3 regions of the Streptomyces sp. NPDC057249 genome follow, and region 1 is predicted to be linked to each of the others. Evidence: riboswitches for the same ligand, from Rfam matches in the RefSeq annotation. Region 1 holds a riboswitch; each other region holds the start of a gene.

Region 1 (9,877 bases):
GGGCCACGTCGGCCCGGTCGTTGACGGCGAGGAGCTTGCCGTGCCGCTTGCAGGCGTCCGCGAGGACCGCGAGGTGGTCGAGTTCCTCCCCGGCCTCCATGCCCTTGTCGCGGAGCTGGACGATGTCCACCCCGCCGGCGAGGACCGCGTCGAGGAAGTCGGGCAGGTCGCCCTGACGCCTGCGCGCGTCCGTGCACAGGTAGAGCCGGGCGTCGGAGAGCTGCGCGCGAGGCGTGGACATGGTGCGGTTCCCCCCGGGGAAGACGGTGCTGACGGTGGATCGGTGGTGCGGGCGCGGGGAAGCGGGCCGCCCGCTCGCGCGGTGCGGCCCGCTTCCCCGGTCGGTTCAGACGGCGAGCGCCTGGGCGCGGCGCTTCACCTCCGTGCCGCGATTCTCACTCAGTGCCTGCGCGGGGGTGCCGGGCAGGGTCGGGTCGGGGGTGAAGAGCCATTCGAGCATCTCCTCGTCGGAGAAGCCGTCGTCCTTCAGGAGCGTCAGGGTCCCGGAGAGGCCCTTGACCACCTTGTCGCCGTCGATGAAGGCGGCGGGCACCTGAAGCGCCCGGTTCTCCCCACGGCGTACGGCGATGAGCTGGCCCTCCTTGACCAGCTGCCGCACACGCGTCACCTCGACATCGAGCATTTCCGCGATGTCGGGCAGGTGGAGCCAGGCAGGGACGAGAGCATCGATCTTTGCGTCAATCTCGGTCACGGGACAAGCCTGCCATCCCGGACTGACAGCCGAAACCCGGACTCGGCCCTTCAGGTCCCGGGCCGTTGCGGCAGAACCGCCGACTTCAGCGGGACGGAGGGGTCCGCGGCCCGCTCCGCGTCGAGCCGGGCCCCCGCCTCGACGAGCCGGCGCCCCTGGGCCAGGTCGCGCGGGCGGCCGACCGCGAGCACCGCGACCAGGGCGCCGTCGCGCAGCCAGCACACCGACCAGGCGGGCCCGGCCGGATCGCCGCGCCACAGCAGGGTGTCCGCGTCCGCGTGGTGTCCGGCGTACTGCACGAACCGGCCGAACTGCTCGGACCAGAAGTAGGGCACCGGGTCGTAGGGCGGGACGTCCGCCGCGTCCCCGCCGGCGGCGATGTGGGCGGCGGCGGTCCTGGGCCCCTGGAGGGCGTTGTCCCAGTGGTGGACGACCAGCCGGGTGCCGTAGCGGGCCGAGGGGAAGGAGGCGCAGTCGCCGACCGCGTACACATCGGGCAGCGAGGTGCGCAGCGCGGCGTCGGCGGTCACCGAGCCCTCCGGCCCGAGCGCGATGCCGGAGCCGGCGAGCCAGCCGGTGGCGGGGCGGGCGCCGATGCCGACGACGACCGCGCCGGCCGGGAGGGTGCGCCCGTCGGCGAGGACCACCGTGCCGGGCTCGACGCGGGCGACCCGGGCGCCGGTGAGGAGCCGGGCGCCGCTCTCCTCGTACCAGGCGGCCATCGGGGCGGCGACCTCGGCGGGCAGGGCGCCGGCCAGGGGGCGGTCCGCGGCCTCCACGACGGTGACCTCGCAGCCGGCGGCGCGGGCGGCGGTGGCGAACTCGGCGCCGATCCAGCCGGCCCCGACGACCACGACCGGGTGCCCCGCTTCCAGGACGGGCCGCAGCCGGGCCGCGTCGTCCAGGGTGCGCAGCAGATGGACGCCGGGGACGCCGTCGGAGCCGGGCAGGGCGACGGGTTCGGCACCGGTGGCGAGGACCAGGACGTCGTAGGGGACCGGGCCCTGGGAGGTGTCCAGCTCGTGGTCGCCGGCGCGCACCCCGGTGACCTCGCAGCCCAGCCGCAGGGCGATGCCCAGCGCCTCGAAGTCGATGTCGAAGGCGGACTCCTCGGCCTTGCCGAGCAGCACCGCCTTGGACAGCGGGGGCCGGTCGTAGGGCTGGTGGGGTTCGGCGCCGATCAGCGTGACGGGTCCGGCGAAGCCCTGTTCCCGCAGGGCGACGGCGGTCTGCACACCCGCCATGCCCGCGCCCGCGACGACGACCCGGCGTTCCGTCCGCTCTGCCCTCTGCTGCTCGCTCACCCGCCCACCTTACGTAGCTGACCGAGCGTCAGGAAAGGGCGCCCCGTCCGGCCCCGGGGGGACGGGGTTTAGGGTGGCCCCGTAAGACACGCGGGAGCCCGGGCGCACCGGGCTGAGAGGGAGGCTGGCGGCCTCCGACCGTACGAACCTGATCCGGGTCATGCCGGCGAAGGGAGGGGCTGGACGCCCATGCGCACCCATCCCACCGAAGGGTCCGACGTCCTCGTCATCGGGGGCGGAGTCATCGGTCTGGTGACCGCCTGGCGGGCCGCGCGGCTCGGCCTGTCCACCGCGCTCGCCGACCCCGAGCCGGGCGGCGGAGCGGCCCGGGTGGCGGCCGGGATGCTGGCCGCCGTCACCGAACTGCACTACGGCGAGGAGACGCTGCTCGGGCTCAACCTCTTTTCCGCCCGGCGCTACCCGTCGTTCACGGCCGAGCTGGAGGAGGCGAGCGGGCAGGACATCGGCTTCCGCGCCTGCGGCACCCTGGCCGTCGCGCTCGACGCCGACGACCGCGCCCATCTGCGCGAACTCCACGAGCTGCAACGCCGCTCGGGCCTGGAGTCGGAGTGGCTGACCGGGCGCGAGTGCCGCCGCCTGGAACCGATGCTCGCCCCGGGCGTCCGCGGCGGCCTCCGGGTGGACGGCGACCACCAGGTCGACCCGCGCCGCCTCGCCGCCGCGCTGCTCACCGCGTGCGAACGGGCCGGCGTGGTCTTCCACCGCCGCCGCGCCGACCGCCTGTCCGTGGTCGCGGACCGGGCCGCGGGGGCCGTGCTCGACGACGGTACGGAGGTGGCCGCCGGCCAGGTCGTCCTGGCCGGGGGCAGCCTCAGCGGCCGGCTCGCCGGGGTGCCCGCCCGCGTCCTGCCACCGGTGCGCCCGGTCAAGGGCCAGGTGCTGCGCCTGACCGTGCCCCCGGCGTACGCCCCCTTCCTCTCGCGCACCGTGCGCGCGGTGGTCCGGGGCAGCCACGTCTATCTCGTGCCGCGCGAGAACGGTGAGCTGGTCGTCGGCGCCACCACCGAGGAGATGGGCTGGGACACCACCGTCACGGCGGGCGGGGTCTACGAGCTGCTGCGCGACGCCCACGAGCTGGTGCCCGGCATCACCGAGCTGCCGCTCACCGAGACCCGCGCGGGCCTGCGCCCCGCGTCCCCCGACAACGCCCCGCTGCTCGGCCGCACCGCACTGCCCGGCCTCCACCTCGCCACCGGCCACGGCCGCAACGGCGTGCTGCTCACCCCCGCCACCGGGGACGCCATGGCGTCGCTGCTGGCCGACGGCGAGCTGCCCGAGGCGGCCCGCCCCTTCTCCCCCGGCCGGTTCGCCCCGGCCCCCGCACCCCAGGAGCAGCCCGCATGACCGAGCCCACCCCGCTCACCGTGTCCGTGAACGGCGCACCGGCCGCCGTCGCGCCGGGCACCACCCTGGACGCCCTGGTCGCGACGCTGACCGACGCGCCGACGGGGGTGGCCGCCGCGCTCAACGAGACCGTGGTGCCGCGCGGCCAGTGGTCCGCCGCCGCGCTCACCGACGGCGACCGGGTCGAGGTCCTGACCGCGGTCCAGGGAGGCTGACGGTGTCCGACGACCTGTTCACCCTCGGCGGTACCGGGTTCACCTCCCGGCTGATCATGGGCACCGGCGGGGCGCCCAGCCTGGACGTGCTGGAGCGGTCGCTGATCGCGTCCGGCACGGAGCTGACCACCGTCGCGATGCGCCGCCTCGACCCGTCCGTGCAGGGCTCGGTGCTCTCCGTGCTGCGGAAGCTGTCCATCCGGGTGCTGCCGAACACCGCCGGCTGCTACACCGCCGGGGAGGCCGTGCTCACCGCCCGGCTGGCCCGCGAGGCCCTGGGCACGGACTGGGTCAAGCTGGAGGTGGTGGCGGACGAGCGGACCCTGCTGCCCGACCCGGTCGAGCTGCTGGACGCCGCCGAGATCCTGGTGGACGACGGGTTCACGGTGCTGCCGTACACCAACGACGACCCGGTCCTGGCCCGGAAGCTGGAGGACGTGGGGTGCGCGGCGGTCATGCCGCTCGGCTCCCCCATCGGCTCGGGCCTGGGCATCCGCAACCCGCACAACTTCCAGCTGATCGCCGAGCGGGCCGGGGTGCCGGTGATCCTGGACGCCGGCGCCGGGACCGCGTCGGACGCGGCGCTCGCGATGGAGCTGGGGTGCTCGGCGGTGATGCTCGCCTCGGCGGTGACCCGGGCCCAGGAGCCGGAGCTGATGGCCGCCGCGATGCGGCACGCGGTGGCGGGCGGGCGGCTCGCGTACCGGGCCGGGCGCATCCCGCGCCGCCACTTCGCGGAGGCGTCGTCGCCGGCCGCCGGACGGGCGGTGCTCGATCCGGAGCGGCCGGCGTTCTGACACGCGCCTGTCACGGCTCGGCTGCAGTCCTGCGCCGGGTTCGCTCCGCCGCGGCGGGCCTGTCCGCGGCGGCTCGTAGACTCGCATGGTGGATACGACCCTCCAGGACCCCCTCGTCGGGCAGCTGCTCGACGGCCGCTACCGCGTCGATGCCCGCATCGCCGTGGGCGGCATGGCCACGGTCTACCGGGCCATGGACATGCGGCTCGACCGGGTGCTCGCCCTCAAGGTGATGCACCCGGCGCTGGCGACCGACGCCTCGTTCGTCGAGCGCTTCATCCGCGAGGCCAAGTCGGTGGCGCATCTCGCCCACCCCAACGTGGTCGGGGTCTTCGACCAGGGCGCCCAGGGCCAGTACGTCTACCTGGCCATGGAGTACGTCGCCGGGTGCACGCTGCGCGACGTGCTGACCGAGCGCGGCGCGCTCCGGCCGCGGGCCGCGCTGGACATCCTGGAGTCGGTGCTCGCCGCCCTCGGCGCGGCGCACCGGGCGGGCTTCGTGCACCGCGACATGAAGCCGGAGAACGTGCTGATCGGGGACGACGGCCGGGTCAAGGTCGCCGACTTCGGCCTGGTCCGGGCCGTGGACGCGGTGACGAACACCACCGGGACGATCCTCGGCACCGTCTCGTACCTCGCCCCGGAGCAGATCGAGCACGGCACGGCGGACACCCGCGCCGACGTGTATGCCTGCGGGGTCGTGCTCTACGAGATGCTGACCGGCGACAAGCCGCGTGACGGGGAGTCCCCCGCCCAGGTCATCTACCAGCATCTGCACGAGGACGTGCCGCCGCCGTCCGCCGCCGTCCCGGGTCTGGCGCCCGAGCTGGACGCGCTGGTGGCGAGCGCCACCGCCCGGGACCCGGAGGCCCGCCCGTTCGACGCGGTGGGGCTGCTCGCCGGGGCCCGCCGGGCGCGCGCCGCGCTCACGGACGCGCAGCTCGACGCCGTACCGCCGCAGGCCCGGCCGGAGCCCGGTCCGGACGCCGAGGCGGCCGGGAGCGACGCGCGGACGACGGTGATCCCCCGGGTCCTGCCGAAGGACCTGGGCACCGCCCACCACACCAGCCGGCTGGAGATGCCCCCGCCCGCGCCCCCGGGACACCCGCGGCCGCCCCGCCGGACCGGGCCGCTCGCCGGCCCCCGGCGCGGGCTGATCGCGGCGGTCCTGGCGGTGCTCATCGTCCTGGGCGTCGGCGGCGGTGTCTGGTACATCAACTCCGGGCAGTTCACGAAGGTCCCCTCGCTGCTGGGCCAGACCGAGAAGGCGGCCGGGAAGCGGCTCTCCGACGCCGGCCTCGAGCTGAAGGGCGTGGAGCGGGCCTTCAGCGACACCGTCGACCGGGGCAAGGTGATCAGCAGCGACCCCGAGTCCGGCGCGCGGATCAGGGGCAACGGCTCGGTCTCGCTCGTCGTCTCGCGCGGCCCCGAGATCATCCAGGTGCCCGATGTCGCGGGCGACCGGCTCGCCGACGCCAAGCAGCGGCTGAAGGAGGCGGGCCTGCTCCCGGGCATGGTCACCAAGGAGTTCGACGAGGACGTGGCGGCCGGGGAGGTGGTGCGTACGGACCCCGAGGCGGGCACCGAGCGCCACGCGGACTCGGCGGTGGCGATCGTCGTCTCCAAGGGCAGCCCCGTCGACGTCCCGGACGTCACCGGGCTCTCCGTCGAGGACGCCACCGACACGCTGGCCGAGGAGGGCCTGAAGGTGAAGGTGAAGCCCGGCCGGGTGCACTCGCCGGAGGAGGAGGGCGACGTCGCCGTCCAGTCGCCGGAGGAGGGCGCCGAGGCGGCCGAGGGCGACACCGTGACGGTGACGATTTCCTCCGGGCCGCGCATGATCGACGTGCCGGACGTGGTCGGCAAGGACGTGGACGACGCCGAGGACGAGCTGAAGGCCGCGGGCTTCGAGGTCAAGGTCGACCGCGGGTTCCTCTCCTTCAGCGACAAGGTCGCCGGCCAGTCCGTGGACGGTGGCGACCAGGCCCCCGAGGGCAGCGTCATCACCATCAAGACCAAGGGACTGTAGAGATCCGTACGCGCAACCCCGTCGGCGGCCACGTCCCCGTGGCCGGCGGCCTCGCCAAGGTCGGCCTCCCCTACGCCCGCGAGATGGGCGCCGAGGCCGTCCAGGTCTTCGTCGCCAATCCGCGCGGCTGGGCCACCCCGGCCGGGAATCCGGCGCAGGACGCCCTGTTCCGCGAGCAGTGCGCCGCGGAGTCCGTACCGGCGTACGTACACGCCCCGTACCTGATCAACTTCGGTTCGCACACCCCGGCGACGGTGGAGCGGTCCGTGGAGTCCCTGCGCCACTCGCTGCGCCGCGCCCGCGGGATCGGGGCGCTCGGCGTCGTGGTGCACACGGGGTCGGCGACCGGCGGGCGGCCCCGCGAGGAGGCGCTGGCGCAGGTGCGGACGCAGATGCTGCCGCTGCTGGACGAGCTGACGCACGAGGACGACCCGTTCCTGCTGCTGGAGTCCACCGCCGGCCAGGGTTCCTCGCTCTGCTCGCGGACCTGGGACTTCGGCCCGTACTTCGAGGCGCTGGACGCCCATCCGAAGCTCGGTGTCTGCCTGGACACCTGTCACATCTTCGCGGCGGGGCACGACCTGGCCGGGCCGGGCGGGATGAAGGAGACGCTGGACCTGCTGGTGGAGACGGTCGGCGAGGGCCGGCTGAAGCTCATCCACGCCAATGACTCCAAGGACGTCTCCGGCGCCCACAAGGACCGGCACGAGAACATCGGCTCGGGCCACATCGGCGAGGAGCCGTTCCGCGAGCTGTTCACGCACCCGGCCACCGAGGGCGTGCCGCTGGTCATCGAGACGCCGGGCGGCAGGGAGGGCCACGCGGCGGACGTGGCCCGGCTCCAGGCGCTGCGCGACGGCGGGTGACCCGCCGGGGCGGCCCGGTCAGAGCTCGGGGCCGTCCCCGGGCTCCTCCTGGTAGGAGTAGCGCTGTTCCCGCCAGGGGTCGCCGATGTTGTGGTACCCGCGCTCCTCCCAGAAGCCGCGGCGGTCGGCGGTCATGTACTCGATGCCCCGGACCCACTTGGGGCCCTTCCACGCGTACAGATGGGGGACGACGAGCCGGAGCGGGAAGCCGTGTTCGGCGGTGAGCAGTTCGCCGCCCTTGTGGGTGGCGAACAGGGTCCGGTCGGAGAGGAAGTCGTCCAGCCGGACGTTGGAACTGAAGCCGTACTCGGCCCAGACCATCACATGCGTGACCTGAGGGGCGGGGGGCGCGAGGGCGACCACGTCGCGGGCGAGCACACCGCCCCACTCGGCGCCCAGCATGCTGAATTTAGTGACGCAGTGGAGATCGGCGACGACCGAGGAGAACGGCAGCGCCGAGAATTCCTCGTGGTTCCAGCAGTGCTTCTCACCGTCGGCGGTCGCACCGAAGACGCGGAATTCCCACCGCTCCGGTTTGAACTTCGGGACCGGCCCGTAGTGGGTCACCGGCCACCCGCGCTGCAGCCGCTGGCCCGGCGGAAGCTCGGACTGCTCTGACGCGCGGTGTTCCCGGCTTTCCGGCTGACCCATGACTCCATGGTGACAGACAGGCAGGGGTGGTCGTGACCAGGGCGGAGGCGATTCGGACAACTCATACTAAGCGTGCACTTACTGGACGGTCACCGGGGCGGGTGCGAGGATGCCGCCAACGTGCCCGGTTCACCGTTGGAAGGAGCCTCTGCGATGCAGGGCGACCCCGAGGTCATCGAGTTCCTGAATGAACAGCTGACCGCCGAATTGACTGCCATCAATCAGTACTTCCTGCACGCGAAGATGCAGGACAACTTCGGCTGGACGAAGCTCGCGAAATACACGCGCGCCGAGTCCTTCGACGAGATGAAGCACGCGGAGATCCTGACCGACCGCATTCTCTTCCTGGACGGCCTGCCGAACTACCAGCGGCTGTTCCACGTACGGGTCGGACAGACGGTCACCGAGATGTTCCAGGCGGACCGGCAGATCGAGGTCGAGGCGATCGACCGCCTCAAGCGCGGGATCGAGCTGATGCGCAACAAGGGCGACATCACATCGGCGAACATCTTCGAGTCGATCCTCGCGGACGAGGAGCACCACATCGACTACCTCGACACCCAGCTCGACCTGGTCGAGAAGCTGGGCGAGCCGCTGTACATCGCGCAGCTCATCGAGCAGCCGGACAGCTGACGGCCCTCAGGCGGCCTCGGGGAGCCCGGCCGCCGGAGCGGCGGCGGTGACGGGCGCCTGCTTCCGGTCCAGGAGCTCGCGGCGCGGGCAGGCTCCCCGGCCGAGCATCGCCTGGATGGTGCGCACGCAGCCGCCGCAGTCGGTGCCCGCCTTGGAGGCCGAGGCGATCTGGCGGGGCGTGCAGGCCCCGGCCGCCGCATGGTCCTTGACCTGCTGCTCGGTAACGCCGAAGCACGAGCAGACGTACATGCGGTTCACCTCCCGGGCGGGAACGGTTCGTGGGCGCCGCTCCGATGATCGGTGAGGCTAACCTAACCTTACCCGCCGCCCGGGGGTGACAGAAGCCCGGGAACGCCCTGTGGGGCACGGATCACATCGATCCGTGCCCCACAGTCCTACGGTGCCGCCGCGGCCCTTACTGGTCGCGGTACATCTCGGCGACGAGGAAGGCCAGGTCGAGCGACTGGCTGCGGTTGAGCCGGGGGTCGCAGGCCGTCTCGTAACGCTGGTGGAGGTCGTCCACGAAGATCTCGTGGCCGCCGCCGACGCACTCGGTGACGTCGTCGCCGGTCAGCTCGACGTGGATGCCGCCGGGGTGCGTGCCGAGGCCCTTGTGCACCTCGAAGAAGCCCTTGACCTCGTCCAGGACGTCGTCGAAGCGGCGCGTCTTGTGGCCGGAGGCCGCCTCGAAGGTGTTGCCGTGCATCGGGTCGGTCACCCAGGCGACCGTGGCACCGGAGGCGGTGACCTTCTCGACCAGCTCGGGCAGCTTGTCGCGGACCTTGTCGGCGCCCATCCGGACGATGAACGTCAGCCGGCCGGGCTCGCGCTCGGGGTCGAGGCGCTCGACGTAGCCCAGGGCCTCGTCGACGGTGGTCGTCGGGCCGAGCTTGATCCCGATCGGGTTGCGGACCCTGGCGGCGAACTCGATGTGCGCCCCGTCCATCTGGCGGGTCCGCTCACCGATCCACACCATGTGGCCCGAGGTGTCGTACAGGTGGCCGGTGCGCGAGTCGGTGCGGGTCAGCGCCGTCTCGTAGTCCAGCAGCAGGGCCTCGTGCGAGGCGTAGAACTCGACGGCCTTGAACTCGGCGGGGTCGGTGCCGCACGCCTTCATGAAGTTCAGCGCGTTGTCGATCTCGCGGGCCAGGGCCTCGTAGCGCTGGCCGGACGGGGACGACTTCACGAAGTCCTGGTTCCAGGCGTGCACCTGGCGCAGGTCGGCGTAACCGCCGGTGGTGAAGGCGCGCACGAGGTTCAGCGTGGAGGCGGACGCGTGGTACATCCGCTTCAGCCGCTCCGGGT
Region 2 (9,877 bases), on a different contig from region 1:
GACGCGGCGGTGGCCGCCGGTTCGCTGGCCGGGCGCCGCGTGCAGTCGGTGGACCTGACGGGGCGGAGCGCGGCGCTGCTGGCCACGGACACCGCGGGCGCCGTGTTCCTCGGCTGCCTGATGGAGCCCCGCGCCGAGGAGAAGGTCCGGGCCGACGGCGCCTTCGTCTTCCCGCCCGTCCCCGGCCTGCCCTTCGATCCGTACCGGGGCCTGCTCTACTCCCCCGACGCGCTCTACGACGGAATCGCGCGGGAGGGCTACGCGGCCACGCCGGACGCCCTGGCCCACGACTGGTTCCGGCGGACCCGGTCGGACGGGGACGCGTTCGCCTCGATGCTCCGGGCGCTCCACGACGACGCGATCTCCGACGCGCTGGAGGAGGTGCTCGCCGGGGCCCGGGTGGCCGGCGTGATGGGCGGCCACGCGACGCCCCGGGGCAGCGCCGGTTACGCGGCGGCGGCCCGGCTCGGCAGGACCCTGGCCCGCAGCGGCCTCACCGTGGCGACCGGGGGCGGCCCGGGCGCGATGGAGGCGGCCAACCTGGGGGCGTACGCGGCGCCGCACGCCGACACGATGCTGGACGAGGCGTGCGCGATGCTCGGCGCGGTGCCGTCCTTCACCCCGTCGGTCACCGACTGGGCGCGGGCCGCTTTCGCGGTGCGGGAGCGCTGGCCGGGCGGCGGCCCGTCGGTGTCGATCCCCACCTGGTTCTACGGCCACGAGCCGCCGAACCCGTTCGCCGGACACATCGCCAAGTACTTCACCAACGCGCTGCGCGAGGACGGGCTGCTGGCCCGGTCGAACGCGGGCGTGATCTTCCTCCCCGGCGCGGCCGGCACCGTCCAGGAGATCTTCGACAGCGCCACCCCGAACTACTACGAGTCACGCGGCGAACCCGTCCCGATGGTGCTGGTGGGCCACGACCACTGGACGCGCGAGCTTCCCGCCTGGCCGCTCCTGCGCACGCTGGCGGCGGGCCGGAGGATGGCGGCCCGCATCGCCCTGGTCGACACGGTGGAGGAGGCGCCCGGCGCCCTGGCCCGGCTCTCGGGGGCGTAGCCCTCAGAACAGGGCGGGGAGCACCACGCACTCCGACGCGTCGAAGGCGACGCCCACCCGCTCGCCCTCCTCCGGTGTCCCGCGCAGCGGGCACTCGGCCTCCAGCACCGGACCGCGCTCCGGGTGCAGGGTCACGGCGACATGGCTGCCCCGGAAGGTGCGTGCGCCCACGACGCAGCGCAGCCCCGTCTCCGGCCCACCGATCCGTACCCCGGCCGGCCGCACCAGAAGGTCGCACGCGCCCTGCGGTGACCCCTTCGGCACCGGCACCTCGCCCCAGGCCGTGTCCGCCGCGTCCCCCTCGACGGTCGCCTCGACCACGTTGTCGAAGCCCAGGAAGCGCGCCACGAAGGCGGAGGCGGGGCGCTGCCACACGTCCAGCGGGGTGCCCACCTGGGCGACGCGGCCCTCGCGCATCACGACGACCCGGTCGGCCAGCGCGAACGCCTCGCCCTGGTCGTGGGTGACGGCGAGCACGGTGGTGCCGAGGCGGCCGAAGAGGGCGCGCAGCTCGACGACGAGCCGTTCGCGCAGGCTGCGGTCCAGCTGGCCCAGGGGCTCGTCGAGCATCAGCAGCCTGGGGCTGGGCGCGAGGGCCCGGGCGAGGGCGACGCGCTGCTGCTCGCCCCCGGAGAGCGCGGCGACGGCGCGGCGTTCGGCGCCGGGCAGGCCCACGAGGTCGAGGAGTTCGGCGACCCGGCGGCTCTGTTCGCCCCGGCCGGCCCCGTGCATCCGCAGGCCGAAGGCGACGTTGGCGCCGACGTCCCGGTGCGGGAAGAGCTGGTGGTCCTGGAACATCAGGCCGAGCCCGCGCCGGTGGACCGGGATGCCGTCCTGGTCGGCGCCGTCGAGCAGGACCCGGCCGCCGTCCGGCTCCTGGAGCCCGGCGACCAGGCGCAGCAGGGTGGACTTGCCGCTGCCGCTCGGTCCGAGGACGCAGACGGTCTCGTGGTCGGCGACCTCCAGGTCGACCCCGTCGAGCGCGGCCCGGTCGCCGAAGCGGACGGTGGCCGATTCGAGCGTCAGCATCGTTCAGAACTCCCCGGATCGGTCGGTGCGGATGCGTTCGAGCAGCAGCAGCGAGACCGCGCACACGAGCATCAGGATGGTGCTGAGGGCCATGGCCTGGCCGTAGTTCAGGTCGCCGGACCGGCCGAGCAGCCGGGCCACGGCCACCGGCAGCGTCGGGTTGTCGGGCCGCGCGATGAAGACTGTCGCGCCGAACTCCCCGAGCGACACGGCGAACGCGAACCCGGCGGCAACCAGCAGCGCCCGCCGCACGAGCGGGAAGTCCACCTCGCGCCAGGCCCGCAGGGGCGAGGCCCCGAGCACCGCCGCCGCCTCGCGCAGCCGGGAGTCCACCGCCCGCAGCACCGGCAGCATGGTCCGTACGACGAAGGGCACCCCGACCAGTGCCTGGGCGAGCGGCACCAGAATCCAGGAGGTACGGAGGTCCAGCGGCGGCTTGTCCAGGGTGATCAGGAAGCCGAAGCCGACGGTGACCGCGGAGACCCCCAACGGCAGCATCAGCAGCGCGTCGAAGCCCCGGACGAGCCGGCCCGCCCGCCGGGTGAGCGCGGCGGCGGCGAGCCCGCCGACGACGAGGGCGATCAGGGTCGCGACGAGGGCGTAGCGCAGCGAGTTCCCGATGGCCTCGACCGGCGCGACCAGGAACGTACCGCTGTTGGCGTCCGCCGAGGTCAGCGCGCGGTAGTAGGCGAGGCCGGAGCCGCCCAGCGAGCGTTCCACGAGGACCGCGAGCGGCAGCAGGACCAGCAGCAGCACGCTCAGCAGGACCCCGGCGAGCAGGGTCCACTGCCCGGCCCCGTGCGGCCTGCGCGCGGTCGTCGCCGGGTCGACCAGCTTCAGCGCGCGCTCCCTGCGGCGTACGGTCCAGGCGTGCACGGCGAGGATCGCGCCGACGGCGGCGAACTGCACGAGCGTCAGCACGGCGGCCGTGGGCAGGGCGAGCAGCTGCGCGGTCTGCCGGTAGATCTCCACCTCCAGCGTGGAGAAGCCGGGGCCGCCGAGGATCTGTACGACCCCGAAGGAGGTGAAGGTGAAGAGGAAGACCATCAGGGCGGCGGCGGCCACGGCCGGGGCGAGCGCGGGCAGCGTGACGCGCCGCCAGGCGGTGAACCGGCTCGCGCCGAGCACCCGGGCGGCCTCTTCCTGGCGCGGGTCGAGCTGCGCCCAGAGCCCTCCGACGGTGCGGACGACGACCGCGTAGTTGAAGAACACGTGGGCCAGCAGGATCGCCCACACGGTGGTGTCGAGCCGTACGCCCCACAGCTCGTCCAGCAGCCCGCCCCGCCCGAGCAGCGCGAGGAAGGCGGTGCCCACGACGACGGTCGGCAGCACGAACGGGACGGTGACCACGGCCCGCAGCACCTGCTTGCCGGGGAAGTCGAACCGGGCGAAGACATACGCGCCGGGCAGCGCGATCAGCAGGGTCAGCGCGGTCGAGGCGAGCGCCTGCCACAGCGTGAACCAGAGGACGTCCCGGATCTCCGGCCGGGCCAGCACCTCGCCGAACCGGCCGAACTGCCAGACGCCGTCCGCCTTGAGCCCCCGTCCCACGATCGCGGCGACCGGGTAGGCGAAGAACAGGGCGAAGAACGCGACGGGCACGGCCATCAGGCCGAGCCGCACCGCGGCCGCGCGCCGGGCCCGGGCGCGTGCGGACCTCCCGCGCGCGCCCGGGCCGCGTACGGGGGTCTTCGCTACTTCACTACGAGCGAGGACCACGACTGGACCCACTGCTCACGGTTCTCGGCGATGGCGTCCGGGGCGACGGTCGCCGGCTTGTCGGCGGTGGCACCGAACTTCGTGAAGAGCTCGGGCACCTTCGCGTCCTTCGCGACCGGGCTGACGAACATGGTGAGCGGCATGTCCTCCTGGAACTTCTTCCCGATCAGGAAGTCCAGCAGCGCCTTGCCGCCCGCCTCGTTCTTCGCGCCGTCCAGCAGACCGGCGAACTCGATCTGGCGGAAGCACGTCCCGGTGGCGACCCCGGTCGGCGCGGTCTTGGGCTGCGGGTCCGCGTACAGCACCTCGACGGGCGGGCTGGAGGCGTAACTGACGACGAGCGGGCGGTCGGCCTTGGCCTTCTTGCCGCCGGCCGAGCCGGAGAACTCCTCGTTGTACGCCTGCTCCCAGCCGTCCACGACCTTGACGCCGTTGTCCTTGAGCTTCTTCCAGTAGTCCTGGTAGCCGTCCTCGCCGAAGGTGGCGACGGTGCCGAGGAGGAAGCCGAGGCCGGGCGAGGAGGTCGCGGCGTTCTCGGTGACCAGCAGGTCCTTGTACGCGGGCTTCGCCAGGTCGGCGAAGGTCTTCGGCGGTGCGAGCTTCTTGTCGGCGAAGTACTTCTTGTCGTAGTTGACGCAGATGTCGCCGGTGTCGACCGGGGTGACCCGGTGCTTGTCCGCGTCCAGCTGGACATCGGCCGGGACCCGGTCCAGGCCCTTGGCCTCGTACGGGGTGAACAGGCCGTTGTCCAGGGCGCGCGAGAGCAGGGTGTTGTCGACGCCGAAGAACACGTCGCCGCGCGGGGAGCCCTTGGTCAGGATCTCCTGGTTCAGGGCGGCGCCCGCGTCCCCGCTCTCGAGGACCTTGACGGTGTAGCCGGTCTCCCGGGTGAACTCCTTCAGGACGTCCTTGGAGGCGTTGAAGGAGTCGTGGCTGACCAGGGTGACGGTCTTGGAACCGGACCCCTTGGTGGAACCGGAACCGGAACCGGACGCCGGGTCGTCGGAACTTCCGCAGCCGGCCAGCGCGGTGACGCCGAGCGCGGCGGCGACGGCCGCGACCGCGGCCTTCTGGGTGGTGCTCATGTGTGATTCCTCCTGGAGTGACCAGGAAGAGACGCGGCCCCGCCCGCACACCGGCCGGAGCCGGAAGCGGGCAGGGCGCAACAGCTTGAGTATGGTCCGAACTTCCTACCCGGAATGACCCGGGCGAGGTTCAGAGGGTCTGCGGCCAACCTGTCCTCGGTGCCGCACTCTCAGCGCTGTGGCGCTCCCCTGTCGGAATATGCAGTTGATTTCGGCCCCAGGCTACACGGCCGTTTTCGGCCGGGGCCCCGGGTGTCCGGGACCCCGCTCCCTCAGCGCTCGGAGGCCGCCAGCTGTCCGCAGGCGCCGTCGATCTCCTGGCCCCGGGTGTCGCGGACGGTGACCGGCACGCCGTGGCTCGCGATGGCCTCCACGAACGCCCGCTCGTCCTCCGGCCGCGAAGCGGTCCACTTGGAGCCGGGCGTCGGGTTCAGCGGGATGAGGTTGACGTGCACCCGCTTGCCCTTGAGGAGGCGGCCCAGCAGGTCACCCCGCCACGCCTGGTCGTTGATGTCGCGGATCAGGGCGTACTCGATGGAGATACGGCGGCCGGACTTCTCGGCGTACTCCCACGCGGCGTCCAGCACCTCGCGCACCTTCCACCGGGTGTTCACCGGCACGAGGGTGTCGCGCAGCTCGTCGTCCGGGGCGTGCAGCGAGACCGCGAGGCGGCACTTGAAGCCCTCGTCGGCGAACCTCAGCATGGCGGGGACCAGGCCGACGGTCGACACGGTGATCCCGCGCTGCGAGAGGCCGAGGCCGTCGGGCTCGGGGTCGGTCAGCCGGCGGATCGCGCCGACGACGCGGTTGTAGTTGGCCAGCGGCTCGCCCATACCCATGAACACGATGTTGGAGAGCCGGGCCGGCCCGCCGGGGACCTCGCCGTCGCGCAGCGCGCGCATGCCGTCCACGATCTGGTGGACGATCTCCGCGGTCGACAGGTTGCGGTCGAGTCCGGCCTGCCCGGTCGCGCAGAACGGGCAGTTCATCCCGCAGCCGGCCTGCGAGGAGATGCACATCGTGACCCGCTCCGGGTAGCGCATCAGGACGGACTCCACCAGGGTCCCGTCGTGCAGCTTCCACAGGGTCTTGCGGGTGGTGTCGTCGTCGCAGCTGATGTGCCGGACGACGGACATCAGGTCGGGGAACATCGCCTCGGCGAGCTTGTCCCGGGAGCCGGCCGGGATGTTGGTCCACTCGGCCGGGTCGTGCGCGTACCGCGCGAAGTAGTGCTGCGAGAGCTGCTGGGCGCGGAACGGCTTCTCGCCGATCGCGGCGACGGCCTCCCTGCGCTCGGCGGGCGTGAGGTCGGCGAGGTGCCGCGGCGGCTTCTTGGCTCCGCGGGGCGCGACGAAAGTGAGTTCTCCGGGCTTAGGCATGGTTCTTCCAGTGTCGCAGACGCGCGGAGGTGCCCCTGTGCGTCGCGGTGAGGCGCACCTTACGGGGTAACCGGGCCACCACAGGGAGTTCCGCAGCCGCCGTAGGAGGTAGATGCCGTGCACACCGTCAAGCACTGGTTCAACGACAGCCTGGTCGGCCAGGGCCTGCTGGTCTTCGGACTCGGCGTGGGCCTGAACGCGCTGTTACGCCACGACGATCCCCCGGCCATGTGGCTGGTCCAGGGGGCCGTTTTCACCGTCGTCGCGATGGTGGCCATCGTTCTCCAGCGGCGGCGCATGAGCCGGGTCACGGGCGCCTCCCCGGGCGCCATCGCCGGCCTCCTGCGCAAGATCCGCCACCACGAGGTGCCGCGCGACCCGCGGGAACGGGCCGTGATGCGGCGTCTCGTCGACGATCAGCTGGGGAAGATCGAGCGGGGTGAGCGGTGGCTGCCGTACTGGCTGGGCGCCATGGGCCTGATCGCGGTCGGTCTGCTCGTCCTGGGCTTCACCGGCGGGGCCCTCGGGTACTCCCTGTTCTTCGCCGTCTTCGTGGCGGCGTTCTGTGTCTGGCTCCTGTGGACCCGCCGCCGGGCGCTGACCCTCTACCGCGACATGCGGAGGGCGCTGCGCGAACAAGGCTGACGCCACATGGCTGAGGGGCCACCGCTCGCGAGCGGTGGCCCCTCAGCCATGTGCGGACGCCGGCCTCAGCCGGAACCGACGAACAGCACCAGGAGCAGCCAGACCACCGGGGCGGTCGGCAGCAGCGAGTCCAGCCGGTCCATGATCCCGCCGTGGCCGGGCAGCAGCGTGCCCATGTCCTTGATCCCGAGATCCCGCTTGATCATGGACTCGCCCAGGTCGCCCAGGGTGGCGCTGGCCGCGACCGCGAGGCCCAGCAGCAGCCCCTGCCACCAGGAACCGTCGTCGACCAGGAACTGCATGCACAGCGCCCCGGCCACCATGGCGAAGGCGACCGCCCCGAACAGGCCCTCGCGGGTCTTGCCGGGGCTGATGCGCGGCGCCAGCTTGTGCTTGCCGAACCGCCAGCCGACCGCGTACGCCCCCGTGTCGCTGACCACGGTCAGCAGCAGGAACGTCAGCACCCGCTGCGGGCCGTCGTCGGCGGTCAGGAGCAGCGCGACGAAGGTGGCCAGGAACGGCACGTAGAACGCGGCAAAGATGCCCGCCGTGACGTCCCTGAGGTAGTCCTCGGGCGGCTGGGCCATCCGCCACACGAGCACCGCCAGGGCGGTGAGGGCCATGGCGATCCAGGCGCCCTCGGCCCCGCGCGCGTATCCCGCGACGACCATCGCGGCACCGCCGACGGCGAGCGGCACGAGGGGCGCCTTGATGCCCTTGCGCTCCTCCAGGCGGGAGGTGAGCTCCCAGAGCCCGACGACGACGGCGAGCACGATCACGCCGACGAAGACCGCCTTGACGACGAAGAGCGAGACGACGACCAGGGCGCCGAGCCCCAGGCCGACCCCTATGGCGGCTCCCAGGTCCCGGCCCGCGCGCTTCTTCTGCGGGGGCTGGGGCGGCGGCGCGGTCGGCATGGGCTCCTGCGGCTTCTCGTCGCGGAACAGGGGGCCGCCGCTCAGGCGTCCGGCCCCCTGGTTCCGGTGATCACGGTCTTCAGCGTCTCTACCTGCGTCGGGAACGTCCGGCACGATGGGCATGGGCCGAGTCTGCTGGGCGTCGTGCACATCGTAGGCAGGACCCGCCGCAGCACCCTGCATCTCCGGCGCGACCCGGTGGCCGGCGCCCTGCGGAGCGCCCCAGGAAGAGTCGTTCATCAGACTTCGAGCAGCTCGGCTTCCTTGTGCTTCAGCAGCTCGTCCACCTGCGCGACGTACTTCGCGGTGGTGTCGTCGAGCTCCTTCTCGGCGCGGCGCACCTCGTCCTCGCCGGACTCCTTGTCCTTGACCAGCTTGTCGAGCGCTTCCTTGGCCTTGCGGCGGACGGCGCGGATCGAGATCTTGGAGTCCTCGGCCTTGGTCTTCGCGACCTTGATGTAGTCGCGGCGACGCTCCTCGGTCAGCTCGGGGAAGTTGACCCGGATGATGTTGCCGTCGTTGCTCGGGTTGACGCCGAGGTCCGAGTCGCGGATGGCCTGCTCGATGTTGCGCAGCGCGGTCTTGTCGAACGGCGTCACGACGGCCATACGGGGCTCGGGCACCGAGAACGAGGCCAGCTGGTTGATCGGGGTCGGCGCACCGTAGTAGTCGGCGACGATCTTGTTGAACATCGCCGGGTGCGCACGGCCGGTACGGATCGCGGCGAAGTCCTCTTTCGCGACGACGACGGCCTTCTCCATCTTCTCCTCGGCCTCGAGGAGGGTTTCTTCGATCACCACGTGCTCCTGCGTGTTGTGAACGGGCCCGGCGGGCCCGGCGGGTCCTGCGTCGCGTCCTCACCTGCACGGTGTCCGACCGGCAGGCCGTTGTCCATCTTCCGGGGCGGTCCCGCGCCCCTGTCCCACCGGGCCTCACCGGTGGACGCGCCCATGGTCAGGCGCGGGTGTCCTGGTCGCTCACGAGCGTGCCGATCTTCTCACCCTTGACGGCGCGGGCGATATTGCCCGCGGTGGTGAGCTCGAAGACGAGGATCGGCAGCTCGTTGTCACGGCAGAGCGTGATGGCGGTGGCGTCGGCGACCTTGAGGTCGCGGGCGAGCACCTCGCTGTACTCCAGCGCGTCGAACTTGACCGCGGCGGGGTTGGTCTTCGGGTCGGAGTCGTAGACCCCGTCCACGCCGTTCTTCCCCATGAGCAGCGCCTCGGCGTCGATCTCCAGGGCGCGCTGGGCGGCGGTGGTGTCGGTGGAGAAGTAGGGCATGCCCATGCCCGCGCCGAAGATCACGACGCGGCCCTTCTCCAGGTGCCGCACGGCGCGCAGCGGGATGTACGGCTCCGCGACCTGGCCCATGGTGATGGCGGTCTGGACGCGGGAGTCGATGCCCTCCTTCTCCAGGAAGTCCTGGAGGGCGAGGCAGTTCATCACGGTGCCGAGCATGCCCATGTAGTCGGAGCGCGCCCGGTCCATGCCCCGCTGCTGGAGCTCGGCGCCGCGGAAGAAGTTGCCGCCGCCGATGACGACCGCGATCTCCGCGCCGTCCCGGACGACTGCCGCGATCTCGCGGGCGATGGCGTGCACGACGTCGGGGTCGACACCGAGACCCCCGCCGCCGGCGAACGCCTCCCCGGACAGCTTCAGCATGAAGCGTCCGGGCACCTTGCCGTCCTCGCGCTTGTCGTCGTCTTTGGCGGCGTCCGCGCCCTTGTTCATGGGGATTCTCCTCGTGCACATACGAAGAAGGCCATTGCCGGTGGGTCTGGTGTCCCTTGCGGCAATGGCCTCCTCGTCAGATCTGCGGTCGTACGGCGGTGTGCGGCCGTCGACTGCACCAGACCCTACCGGGTCCGCCGTTTTACGCGGACGGACTCAGATGCCGACCTTGATACGCGTGAAGCGCTTCAGGGTGACACCGGCCTCGTCCAGAACCTTCTGGACCGACTTCTTGTTGTCCAGCGCGTACGGCTGGCCCAGGAGGGTGGCCTCCTTGAAGAAGCCGTTGACGCGACCCTCGACGATCTTCGGG
Region 3 (9,877 bases), on a different contig from region 1:
GAGCCCCGAAGATGTCACCGACGAACCGCGAGTAGTCGGACCAGTTCATCCCGAACTGGAACTCCTGGACGATGCCAGTGACGACACCCATGGCGATGTTGATCAGGAAGAGCTTTCCCCAGAACTTGGTGGCCCTGAGGTACTTCTCCTTGTTCGTCCGCACCCAGGCGGTCTGCAGACCGGCGGTGAGCGCCGCGAGAGAGATCGTCAGAGGAACGAAGAGGAAGTGGTACACGGTCGTCGTACCGAACTGCCATCGCGCCAGGGTCTCCGGCGCCAGAGCTAGCTCCACGTCGTCTTCTCCTTACGTCACCGCCGCCGCAACGGCGATTTGTCCGTGAAATCCGAGGGATCACGGGAGGAAGCAGGACACGCTTGTGAACGCGTTCACATTCACAAGCAATTATGGCGCACACGCTTTCGAGGCTTTCGCCCGGGGGGTCCCCTTCGCCCGCCGGCCCCGCGCCGGGCATACGAAAGGGCCCCGCACCTCTCACGAGATACGGGGCCCGGCTGCCGGACGGTGCCCGGTCACAGCTCCTGGCGGAACGACTCCGTCACCTTCAGGAACAGGTCGTTCGCCTCACTCTCGCCGATCGTCACGCGCACGCCCTCACCCGCGAACGGCCGGACCACCACCCCGGCCTTCTCGCAGGCCGCCGCGAAGTCCAGGGTGCGCTCACCGAGCCGCAGCCAGACGAAATTCGCCTGGGACCCGGGCACCGTCCAGCCCTGCCGCGCCAGGGCCTCGGAGACCCGGTCCCGCTCGCACACCAGCGAGCCGACCCGGCCGAGCAGCTCGTCCTCGGCGCGCAGCGAGGCAACCGCCGCGTCCTGGGCGAGCTGGCTGACGCCGAACGGCACCGCCGTCTTGCGCAGGGCGGCGGCCACCGGCTCATGGGCCACCGCGAAGCCGACCCGCAGCCCGGCGAGCCCGTACGCCTTGGAGAACGTCCGCAGCACCGCCACATTGGGGCGGTCCCGGTAGATCTCGATGCCGTCGGGGACCTCGGTGTCCCGGATGAACTCCTTGTACGCCTCGTCCAGCACCACGAGCACATCACTGGGAACCCGGTCGAGGAATCGTTCCAGCTCGGCCCTGCGCACGACGGTGCCGGTCGGGTTGTTCGGGTTGCAGACGAAGATCAGCCGGGTCCGGTCGGTGATCGCGTCCGCCATCGCGTCCAGGTCGTGCACGTCACCGTCGGTCAGCGGCACCTTGACCGAGGTCGCACCGCTGACCTGCGTGATGATCGGGTACGCCTCGAAGGAGCGCCAGGCGTAGATCACCTCGTCGCCCGGGCCCGAGGTGGCCTGCAGCAGCTGCTGCGCCACGCCGACCGAACCGGTGCCGGTGGCCAGATGCGACACGGGCACACCGAAGCGGTCGGCCAGCTCGTTCATCAGGCCCGTGCAGGCCATGTCCGGGTAGCGGTTGAAGTGCTCAGCGGCTGCGAGCGCACTCTCCATCACTCCCGGCAGCGGCGGATACGGGTTCTCGTTGGAGGACAGCTTGAAAGCGGCCGGTCCGTCCGCCGATGCCGGTTTGCCCGGCACATAGGCGGGAACACCGTCCAGCTCGGCACGCAGCTTGGGGCTCGTCTCGCTCACCGCAGGTCCTCCTCGGCCATCCGTACACATCAATACTGCTCACCATATGAGGATTGGGCGCCGCTGCGAACGGGTGGACAGCGGATTCGTCCGGTGAGACCCGGAATGAGGGGGAGCGTGACCGTGAGTGGCGCGCGCTGGTGGCTCACTCCGTGGCGCGCGTCCCTCGAAAAGGTGAGTTGAGACCTCCCCGAGACCTCGCCCCCTCGGCAGGTGCATCCGGCCGGACGCATGACACATGACGGTGCACCCCACCAACAGCCTTGCTTCATAAGGCGTTTGCGGCCCGATGACCTTGCAGAAACGTGCCTGTCAACGCGTGCATATGCGACCGGACCAATTCCCCGCCCGACCCCTAATATCGGCTCGCCATGACAGCAGCAGGGAAGCACCAGGTGAGCCGGACGGAGACCCCCCGGCGCGGCGGCAGGCAGGGACGTGCCGGAATCCGGGATGTGGCCGCCGCGGCCGGCGTCTCCATCACGACCGTCTCCGACGCGCTCAACGGCAAGGGCAGGCTCCCGGACGCCACCCGCCGCCATGTCCGCGAGGTCGCAGAGCGCCTGGGCTATCGCCCTTCCGCGGCGGCCCGCACGCTCCGTACCGGCAAGTCCGGCCTCATCGGCCTGACCGTGACGACGTACGGGGATGAACCTTTCACCTTCACCGAGTTCGCGTACTTCGCGGAAATGGCGAGAGCCGCCACCTCGGCGGCACTGGCCCGCGGCTACGCCCTGGTCATCCTGCCGGCCACATCGCGCCACGACGTCTGGTCCAACGTGGCGCTCGACGGCACCGTCGTCATCGATCCGTCCGACCAGGACCCGGTCGTCTCCGAACTGGTCCGCCAGGGGCTGCCCGTCGTCTCCGACGGCCGCCCCGCCGGGTCGCTGCCCGTCACCGCCTGGGTGGACAACGACCACCGGGCCGCCGTGCTCGACCTCCTCGACCATCTCGCCGCAGCCGGAGCCCGCCGTATCGGACTGCTCACCGGCACCACCACGGACACGTACACCCGGCTCTCCACCACCGCCTACCTGCACTGGTGCGAGCGGGTGGGCCAGGACCCGGTCTACGAGTCCTACCCCGCCCACGACCCGTGCGCGGGAGCGGTGGCCGCCGACCGGCTGCTGGCCCGTCCGGACCGCCCCGACGCCGTCTACGGGCTCTTCGACCCCAACGGCACCGACCTGCTGGCGGCCGCCCGCCGCTACGGCCTGCGCGTCCCGGAGGACCTGCTCCTCGTCTGCTGCAGCGAATCCACGGTGTACGCGACGACCGAGCCTCCGATCACGACGCTCTCGCTGAAGCCGCGGCGCATCGGCACAGCGGTCGTCCAGCTGCTCATCGACGCCATCGAGGGCATCGACCAGGACGGTCCGGTGGAACGGGTGGTGCCGACGGAGCTCATCGTCCGGACGTCCTCACAACGCCGCCCGCCCCGCACCACGGTCAGTGCGCCGCGTTCTCCGGCAGGGGACTGATCATCCCAATTGGGACCAATCGACCGACGAACCTGGCATGCGGAAGGATTCACCACCCCTGGTGCGTCCCAGAGCACGATCTGCATTCCTATGATGGGCGCACGACACCGCGGACCAACCCGACCAGCAGGGCCCGTCAGGTGTACGGCGGCGCGACGGTGGTGTGGAGGGGTCGATGACACAGGGGGCCGGTCAGGAACCCGTGGTGCGGACGGCGACGTTGCGCGACTTCCGCGTGCCGCCCTATGCGCAGTCCCCCGCGCCGCCCGCGTCTCCGCATCCGGGGAACGCCTTCCCCGAGGGCGGGACGCCGGACGGGTACACCCCGACGGCGCGGGATCTTCCCGTCATCAGCGTCGACGAACCCGCCCAGGCGCAGCCCGCGCCCGAACCGCGCCCCGCGGCCGGCCCGGGCCTCGGCCCCCTCTACGTCGTCGGTGACGTCCACGGCTACCTGGACGAGCTGCTCGCCGCCCTCGCCGAGCAGGGCCTGATCGACTCCGAAGGCCACTGGGCGGCGGGCAACGCGCGCCTCTGGTTCCTCGGCGACTTCACCGACCGGGGCCCCGACGGCATCGGCGTCATCGACCTCGTCATGCGGCTCTCCGCCGAGGCGGCTGCCGCCGGCGGCTACTGCAAAGCCCTGATGGGCAACCACGAGCTGCTGCTCATCGGCGCCAAGCGGTTCAGCGACACCCCGGTGAACTCCGGCGCGGGAACGGCCACCTTCCAGGCCGCCTGGCTGCTCAACGGCGGACAGAAGACGGACATGGAGCGCCTTCAGGACGTCCACCTCCAGTGGATGTCCCGGCTCGACGCCGTCGTCGAGGAGGACGGGCACCTCCTGATGCACTCGGACACGACGGCGTACCTCGACTACGGCTCCACCATCGAGGACGTCAACGACACGGTGCACGCCATCCTCACCCGTAACGACGCCGACGAGTGCTGGGACCTGTTCCGCAAGCTCACCAAGCGGTTCGCCTTCCGCGACGAGTCGGGCGCCCAGGCCGTGCAGGAGCTGATGGCGGCCTACGGCGGCCGGCGCGTCGTCCATGGCCACAGCCCCATCCCGTACCTGACCGGCGAGGTCGGCTCCGAGGACGGCGAGGACGGTGCCGGACCGCAGGTCGACGGCCCGCACGTGTACGCGGACGGGCTCGCCATCGCCATGGACGGCGGAGTGACCATGGCCGGAAAGCTACTGGTCGTCCAACTCCCCCTGCATGACTGACGCCCTGCGGGGAAGACCCGTCCCGGCCTGACCACGCCGAGGACGGGGGCTATTTCCGGAAACCCTCTGTCACCGCGTGCCGTGCGCGCTCTACCATCGGCGTATCAGTAGCAGGCTCTCCTCCGTCTCCGCCCGAACTGCCCGGACCCAGCGGGCACACAGGCCCGACGGAGCATCGGGGGATGCAGATGAACAGCGCTCCGCACCTGCTGACCGAGGACCGGCCCGAGTACGAACGGCTCCTCGACGACGCACTGCGTCACGCACACGAACGACCGGAACTGGCCGCCGTCGGCGAACGCCTCAACGCCGCCCAGCTGCGCACCATGGCGATGGCGGCCGTCGCCCTGATCACCGCCACGGCCGCCGCAGAGTACGAGCAGTACGTGAAGGCCCGTGACGAAGCACGCGCCCCCTCGCGGGACACGGCTGCCGGCCCGTCGCCGGACGGCCTCGACCAGTCGGGTGCCGGGATAGGAGCGGTCGTCACCGTCCTGGCGCCGATGCTGGCGGGCACCGCGGCGGTCATATTCCTGCTGGTCGGCTACCTCCTGAAGATGCTGGACCCACCACCGGCGTTCGCCGGCCCCATGGTGGACGCGGGCTGGTTCTTCGCCGCCGCCACGGCCGCCGCCATCCTCGTCGCCGCCATCGGTCTGCTCGTCGCCGCCCTGCGCAACGGCTCGACCTCCCTGTCGGCCCGGGAAGCCCGCGAACGCCTGCCCGACGAGGTGGCCCTCGCCAAGGACGCCTGGCGGCAGGCGCTGCTGGAGCGGGGCATCGTGCCCTTCCTGCGCGACGCCCTCGCCGAGCCCGCCACCGGCCCCGTGGTCCCCGCCCCGCACCGCCCGACGGGCCGCCTCCCCAAGATCGGCTACAGCAGGCCCGACTTCGCCGGCCCGGGCGAGGGCCCGCCGGCAGCGTCTCGGCCCACGTACAGCAGCCCGGACTTCAGCAGCCCCGACTTCGGCGGCCCGGAGCACGAACCGGACTGACGCCACGGCCCCGGCGGAAGGCGCCGGAGCCGTGCGCGACCGGTCCGTACCGGGTCAGTCGGCCAGCGGCAGATAGACGCGGTTCCCGCCCGCCGCGAACTCACGCGACTTGCGGAGCATCCCTTCGGCGACCTCCTCGGCCGTCGCCTCCGTACCGTCCGCGCCACCGAACTGCTCGGTGATGCTGTGACTGATCTTCATCGAACAGAACTTCGGACCGCACATCGAGCAGAAGTGCGCCGTCTTCGCGGGCTCCGCCGGCAGGGTCTCGTCGTGGAACTCCCGCGCCGTGTCCGGGTCGAGCGCCAGATTGAACTGGTCCTCCCAGCGGAACTCGAACCGGGCGTCGGACAGCGCGTCGTCCCACTCCTGCGCCCCCGGGTGCCCCTTGGCCAGGTCGGCGGCATGGGCCGCGATCTTGTACGTGATGACCCCGGTTTTCACATCGTCCCGGTTCGGCAGCCCCAGATGCTCCTTGGGCGTCACGTAGCAGAGCATCGCCGTTCCCCACCAGGCGATCATCGCGGCGCCGATCCCCGAGGTGATGTGGTCGTACGCCGGCGCGATGTCGGTGGTCAGCGGGCCGAGCGTGTAGAACGGCGCCTCCTCGCAGATCTCCTGCTGAAGGTCGATGTTCTCCTTGATCTTGTGCATCGGGACGTGTCCCGGCCCTTCGATCATGGTCTGCACGCCGAACCGCTTGGCGACCGCGTTCAGTTCGCCGAGCGTGCGCAGTTCGGCGAACTGCGCCTCGTCGTTGGCGTCCGCGATCGACCCGGGGCGCAGCCCGTCGCCCAATGAGTACGTGACGTCGTACGCGGCGAGGATCTCGCAGAGCTCCTCGAAGTGCTCGTACAGGAACGACTCCTTGTGGTGGGCCAGGCACCACGCCGCCATGATCGAACCGCCCCGGGAGACAATGCCGGTCTTGCGCCGGGCGGTCAGCGGCACATACGGCAGGCGTACGCCGGCGTGCACCGTCATGTAGTCCACGCCCTGCTCGGCCTGCTCGACGACGGTGTCCTTGTAGATCTCCCACGTCAGTTCCTCGGCCCGCCCGTCGACCTTCTCAAGGGCCTGGTAGAGCGGGACGGTTCCGATCGGTACGGGTGAATTGCGAAGAACCCACTCACGGGTGGTGTGGATGTTGCGGCCGGTGGAAAGGTCCATGACCGTGTCCGCGCCCCACCGGGTCGCCCACGTCATCTTGTCCACCTCCTCCTCGATGGAGGACGTCACCGCGGAGTTGCCGATGTTGGCATTGACCTTCACCAGGAACCGCTTGCCGATGATCATCGGCTCGGTCTCCGGGTGGTTGACGTTGGCGGGCAGCACGGCACGCCCGGCCGCGATCTCCTCGCGCACCACTTCCGCCGCGACGTTCTCGCGGACGGCGACGTACTCCATCTCCGGGGTGATCTCGCCCCTGCGGGCGTACGCGAGCTGGGTGACGGGCCGGCCGTCCCGGCTCCGCCGCGGGCGGCGCGGCCGGCCGGGGAACACCGCGTCCAGATTGCGCAGCCCACCCCGCGGCGAGGTGTGCTTGAGCCCGTCGTCCTCGGGGCGGGCGGGGCGGCCCGCGTACTCCTCGGTGTCGCTGCGGGCAATGATCCAGTTCTCCCGGAGCGGTGCGAGACCGCGCCGGACGTCGGTCTCGGCCGCGGGGTCGGTGTACGGCCCGGACGTGTCGTACAGGGTCACGTCCTTGCCGTTGGTCAGGTGCACCTGACGGACCGGCACCCGGATGTCGGGGCGCGGCCCCTGGACGTATCCCTTGTGCCAGCCGATGGACTTCCCGGCCTCGTCGCCCTGATGGGAGGCAGGCGTGCGTGTGTCCGATGTGGTCATGAGACCTACTCCCTACGCCGGCATTACCCGGTAACAGGTTCGGCGGTCGGCGCAGCGTCTCCCGTACGGTCGTACGGCGGTCAGCGCCCTCTCAGCCCGGTGCTCCGAGCTCCCGCGTGTGCAAAGGTGCCACCACGCTAGCCCCCGGACGGGCGAGCTGAACAGAGGGCCCCCTCCCTTCTTGCGATGATCGGCCGGTGACGTCCCCTCATCGCGAACCGGAACCGCAGGGCCATCAGCACGCGCACACGCACAGCCATGGCCCGGCCGCACCCGTCTCGACCCATCTGCGCAAGGTGATCGCCGCCGTGCTGATCCCCTTCGCGACCGCCGTGCTCGTCGGCCTCGTGGCGCTCTGGCCGGGCGGCGCGCCGGCGCACGAACGGACCGGTGTCGGTTTCGACCGGCAGACCCAGCAGGGAAAGGTGGTGAGCGTCGTCAAGATCGACTGCAAGGACGTGAACGCCGCCCAGCTTCCCGTCGACGGCGAGACCCGGCCCCCCGAGGGACGGCCGGCGTCCGGTGCCCTCTGCAAGAAGGCCACCGTCGAGGTCACCAGCGGTCCCGACGCGGGACGCCGGTTCGTCGAGGTCGTGCAGCCGGACGCGCCGAGGCAGCTGAGGGAGGGCCAGGGGGTGGTGGTGGCGTACGCCCCCGCCGCGCCCCATGACCTCCAGTACTCCGTGACGGACGTGAACCGGAAGTTCCCCTTGTATCTGCTGGCCGGGATCTTCGCCCTCGCGGTGGTCCTCGTGGGCAGGATGCGCGGGGTCATGGCCCTGATGGCGCTCGCCCTGTCGTTCGCCGTGCTGACCCTGTTCATCCTTCCGGCCATACTGCAGGGCTCGAATCCGCTGCTGGTGGCGGTCGTCGGGGCCGGAGCGATCATGCTGATCGCGCTCTACCTCTGCCACGGGCCGACCGCCCGCACCTCCGTCGCCGTCATCGGCACCCTGATCTCACTGCTCCTGATCGGGCTGCTCGGCTCGCTCTTCATCGGCTGGGCGAGCCTGAGCGGGAACACCGACGACAGCACCGGCCTCATCCACGGCCTGTATCCGCACATCGACATGAGCGGACTGCTGCTGGCCGGCGTCATCATCGGCTCCCTGGGAGTGCTCGACGACGTCACGGTCACCCAGACCTCGGCGGTCTGGGAGCTGCGCCAGGCGAACCCCGGCATGAGTGCGAAGCAGCTCTACCGGGCAGGGATCAGGATCGGCCGCGACCACATCGCTTCCGTGGTCAACACCTTGGTGCTCGCCTATGCGGGCGCCGCGCTGCCCCTCCTGCTGCTGTTCACGGTCGCGCAGAGCAGTGTGGGAACGGTCGCCAACAGCGAGCTGGTGGCGGAAGAGATCGTGCGCACCCTCGTCGGCTCGATCGGGCTGATCGCCTCCGTGCCGGTGACGACAGCCCTCGCGGCGCTGGTCGTCTCCGCGGACCGCACGGGGGTCGGCGCGGAAGCCGGGGCTTCGGCACCCGTGCGGAGCGGCCGGGGACGGCGAAGGCGGGCGCGGTCGTGACCGGACCACACAGCGTGATTCACCCGATCGGCAGGCGCCGTGTTCGAGTGGCAAGACGCCCACCGGGCCGCGGGCCGCTTCAGCCCGCGTTCTGCTCTTCGGCCAGAATGCGCCCCAGCGCCTCCTCCAGATTGCCGTCGAAGTCACCCAGCGTGCACTCCTGTCCGAGGGGCACCAGCTTGTCCGTTCGGTCGAGGAAGGCGACAAGAGGTGCCGTGCCTGCCCGGAAGAGCGCACGGTCGGCGCCCACCTGCAGCCGGATGTGGACATCGCACAGCCCCTCCGGCTCGGTCGGCGCGATGTGTACATCGCCGTCACCACTGGGGCTGTTGAGGCCGTCGAGCAGCAGCTCGCGGCCGAAGGCCCAGGTGACGGGGGCGTCGCCGGGCAGATGGAAGGTCATCCGGATCGCGTACGGATCGCACACTTCGTACCGGAGCTCCACCGGGATACGGAATGAGAGCTCCTCGGAGACGAGGAAGCTCATCATGACCTCAGCTTGAACCGACTCGCGCATCGTTCAACCCCGCAGTAGATGAATCTGGCCAGGAATGATCCCCCATGGCCCTATTGACGCCATCGTGGTGCACGCGATAGCAGATCACAAGGAGTGATTTTTCAGATACTGATAGAGAACACGAACGAACGCAAGAGGCTCGACACTTCACCGCGTAGTCGTTCGACTGCGGGCAGCAACCGTTCTTCCTCGTGGAGGGGGACCGAAATGGCCATCGCGGCAGCGGTGAATCCGGCCGTGATCGGGATGGCCGCGCAGACGGTCCCGAGCGCGTACTCCTGACGCTCGATGACCGGTTCCGTACGCTCCAGCGACCGCAGCCGGGTCAGGAACGCCGCACGGTCGCGCACCGAGTACCGGGTCAGCGGGCGCACCGGATGCCGGTCCAGGTGGTCCTCGCGGGCCTTCTCGTCGAGCCGGCTCAGCAGGCACTGGCCGATCGCGTGCGCGTGCCCGGTCTCGCGGAACGCCGCCCACTCGTCGACCGCCGGCCGCTCGGGGGTGTCCGCCACGGCGAGGAGTTCGATCTCACCCTCACGGTAGATGGCGCAGTACACCGGGGCCCCCACGATGTCCCGCCAGCGGCCCAGCGAACGGGCCATCACGCTGCGACGGTTCTGGGCGGCGCGGTCGCCCATCAGCCGTTCGGCGGCTGCACCGAA

The links. A riboswitch is a leader RNA that binds a small molecule or an ion and turns the genes downstream of it on or off. The one in region 1 is predicted to bind thiamine pyrophosphate.
Region 2: it holds a riboswitch for thiamine pyrophosphate, as region 1 does, so the genes downstream of both, ACFUJY_RS19985 (thiamine ABC transporter substrate binding subunit) here and thiO (glycine oxidase ThiO) in region 1, are expected to answer to the same signal.
Region 3: it holds a riboswitch for thiamine pyrophosphate, as region 1 does, so the genes downstream of both, thiC (phosphomethylpyrimidine synthase ThiC) here and thiO (glycine oxidase ThiO) in region 1, are expected to answer to the same signal.

Annotation. Positions count from the first base shown of each region.
Region 1 covers NZ_JBHUXS010000006.1:344,000-353,876, forward strand. The annotation lists gene thiE (thiamine phosphate synthase) at 1-241, opposite strand, end outside; gene ACFUJY_RS14380 (Rv2175c family DNA-binding protein) at 347-712, opposite strand; gene ACFUJY_RS14385 (NAD(P)/FAD-dependent oxidoreductase) at 763-2,016, opposite strand; TPP riboswitch at 2,097-2,208, shown strand; gene thiO (glycine oxidase ThiO) at 2,206-3,381, shown strand; gene thiS (sulfur carrier protein ThiS) at 3,378-3,596, shown strand; gene ACFUJY_RS14400 (thiazole synthase) at 3,599-4,393, shown strand; gene pknB (Stk1 family PASTA domain-containing Ser/Thr kinase) at 4,482-6,422, shown strand; gene ACFUJY_RS14410 (deoxyribonuclease IV) at 6,461-7,288, shown strand; gene ACFUJY_RS14415 (sulfite oxidase-like oxidoreductase) at 7,307-7,939, opposite strand; gene bfr (bacterioferritin) at 8,093-8,572, shown strand; gene ACFUJY_RS14425 (bacterioferritin-associated ferredoxin) at 8,579-8,821, opposite strand; gene ACFUJY_RS14430 (class II 3-deoxy-7-phosphoheptulonate synthase) at 8,988-9,877, opposite strand, start outside.
Region 2 covers NZ_JBHUXS010000010.1:77,199-87,075, forward strand. The annotation lists gene ACFUJY_RS19970 (LOG family protein) at 1-1,059, shown strand, start outside; gene ACFUJY_RS19975 (ABC transporter ATP-binding protein) at 1,063-2,088, opposite strand; gene ACFUJY_RS19980 (ABC transporter permease) at 2,092-3,696, opposite strand; gene ACFUJY_RS19985 (thiamine ABC transporter substrate binding subunit) at 3,783-4,892, opposite strand; TPP riboswitch at 4,977-5,093, opposite strand; gene rlmN (23S rRNA (adenine(2503)-C(2))-methyltransferase RlmN) at 5,165-6,271, opposite strand; gene ACFUJY_RS19995 (hypothetical protein) at 6,389-6,916, shown strand; gene ACFUJY_RS20000 (phosphatidate cytidylyltransferase) at 6,982-8,073, opposite strand; gene frr (ribosome recycling factor) at 8,073-8,630, opposite strand; gene pyrH (UMP kinase) at 8,788-9,564, opposite strand; gene tsf (translation elongation factor Ts) at 9,721-9,877, opposite strand, start outside.
Region 3 covers NZ_JBHUXS010000001.1:575,561-585,437, reverse strand. The annotation lists gene ACFUJY_RS02805 (cytochrome ubiquinol oxidase subunit I) at 1-292, opposite strand, end outside; gene hisC (histidinol-phosphate transaminase) at 532-1,611, opposite strand; gene ACFUJY_RS02795 (LacI family DNA-binding transcriptional regulator) at 1,983-3,095, shown strand; gene ACFUJY_RS02790 (metallophosphoesterase) at 3,271-4,329, shown strand; gene ACFUJY_RS02785 (hypothetical protein) at 4,512-5,324, shown strand; gene thiC (phosphomethylpyrimidine synthase ThiC) at 5,379-7,172, opposite strand; TPP riboswitch at 7,165-7,298, opposite strand; gene ACFUJY_RS02775 (YibE/F family protein) at 7,370-8,698, shown strand; gene ACFUJY_RS02770 (SsgA family sporulation/cell division regulator) at 8,778-9,215, opposite strand; gene ACFUJY_RS02765 (IclR family transcriptional regulator) at 9,317-9,877, opposite strand, start outside.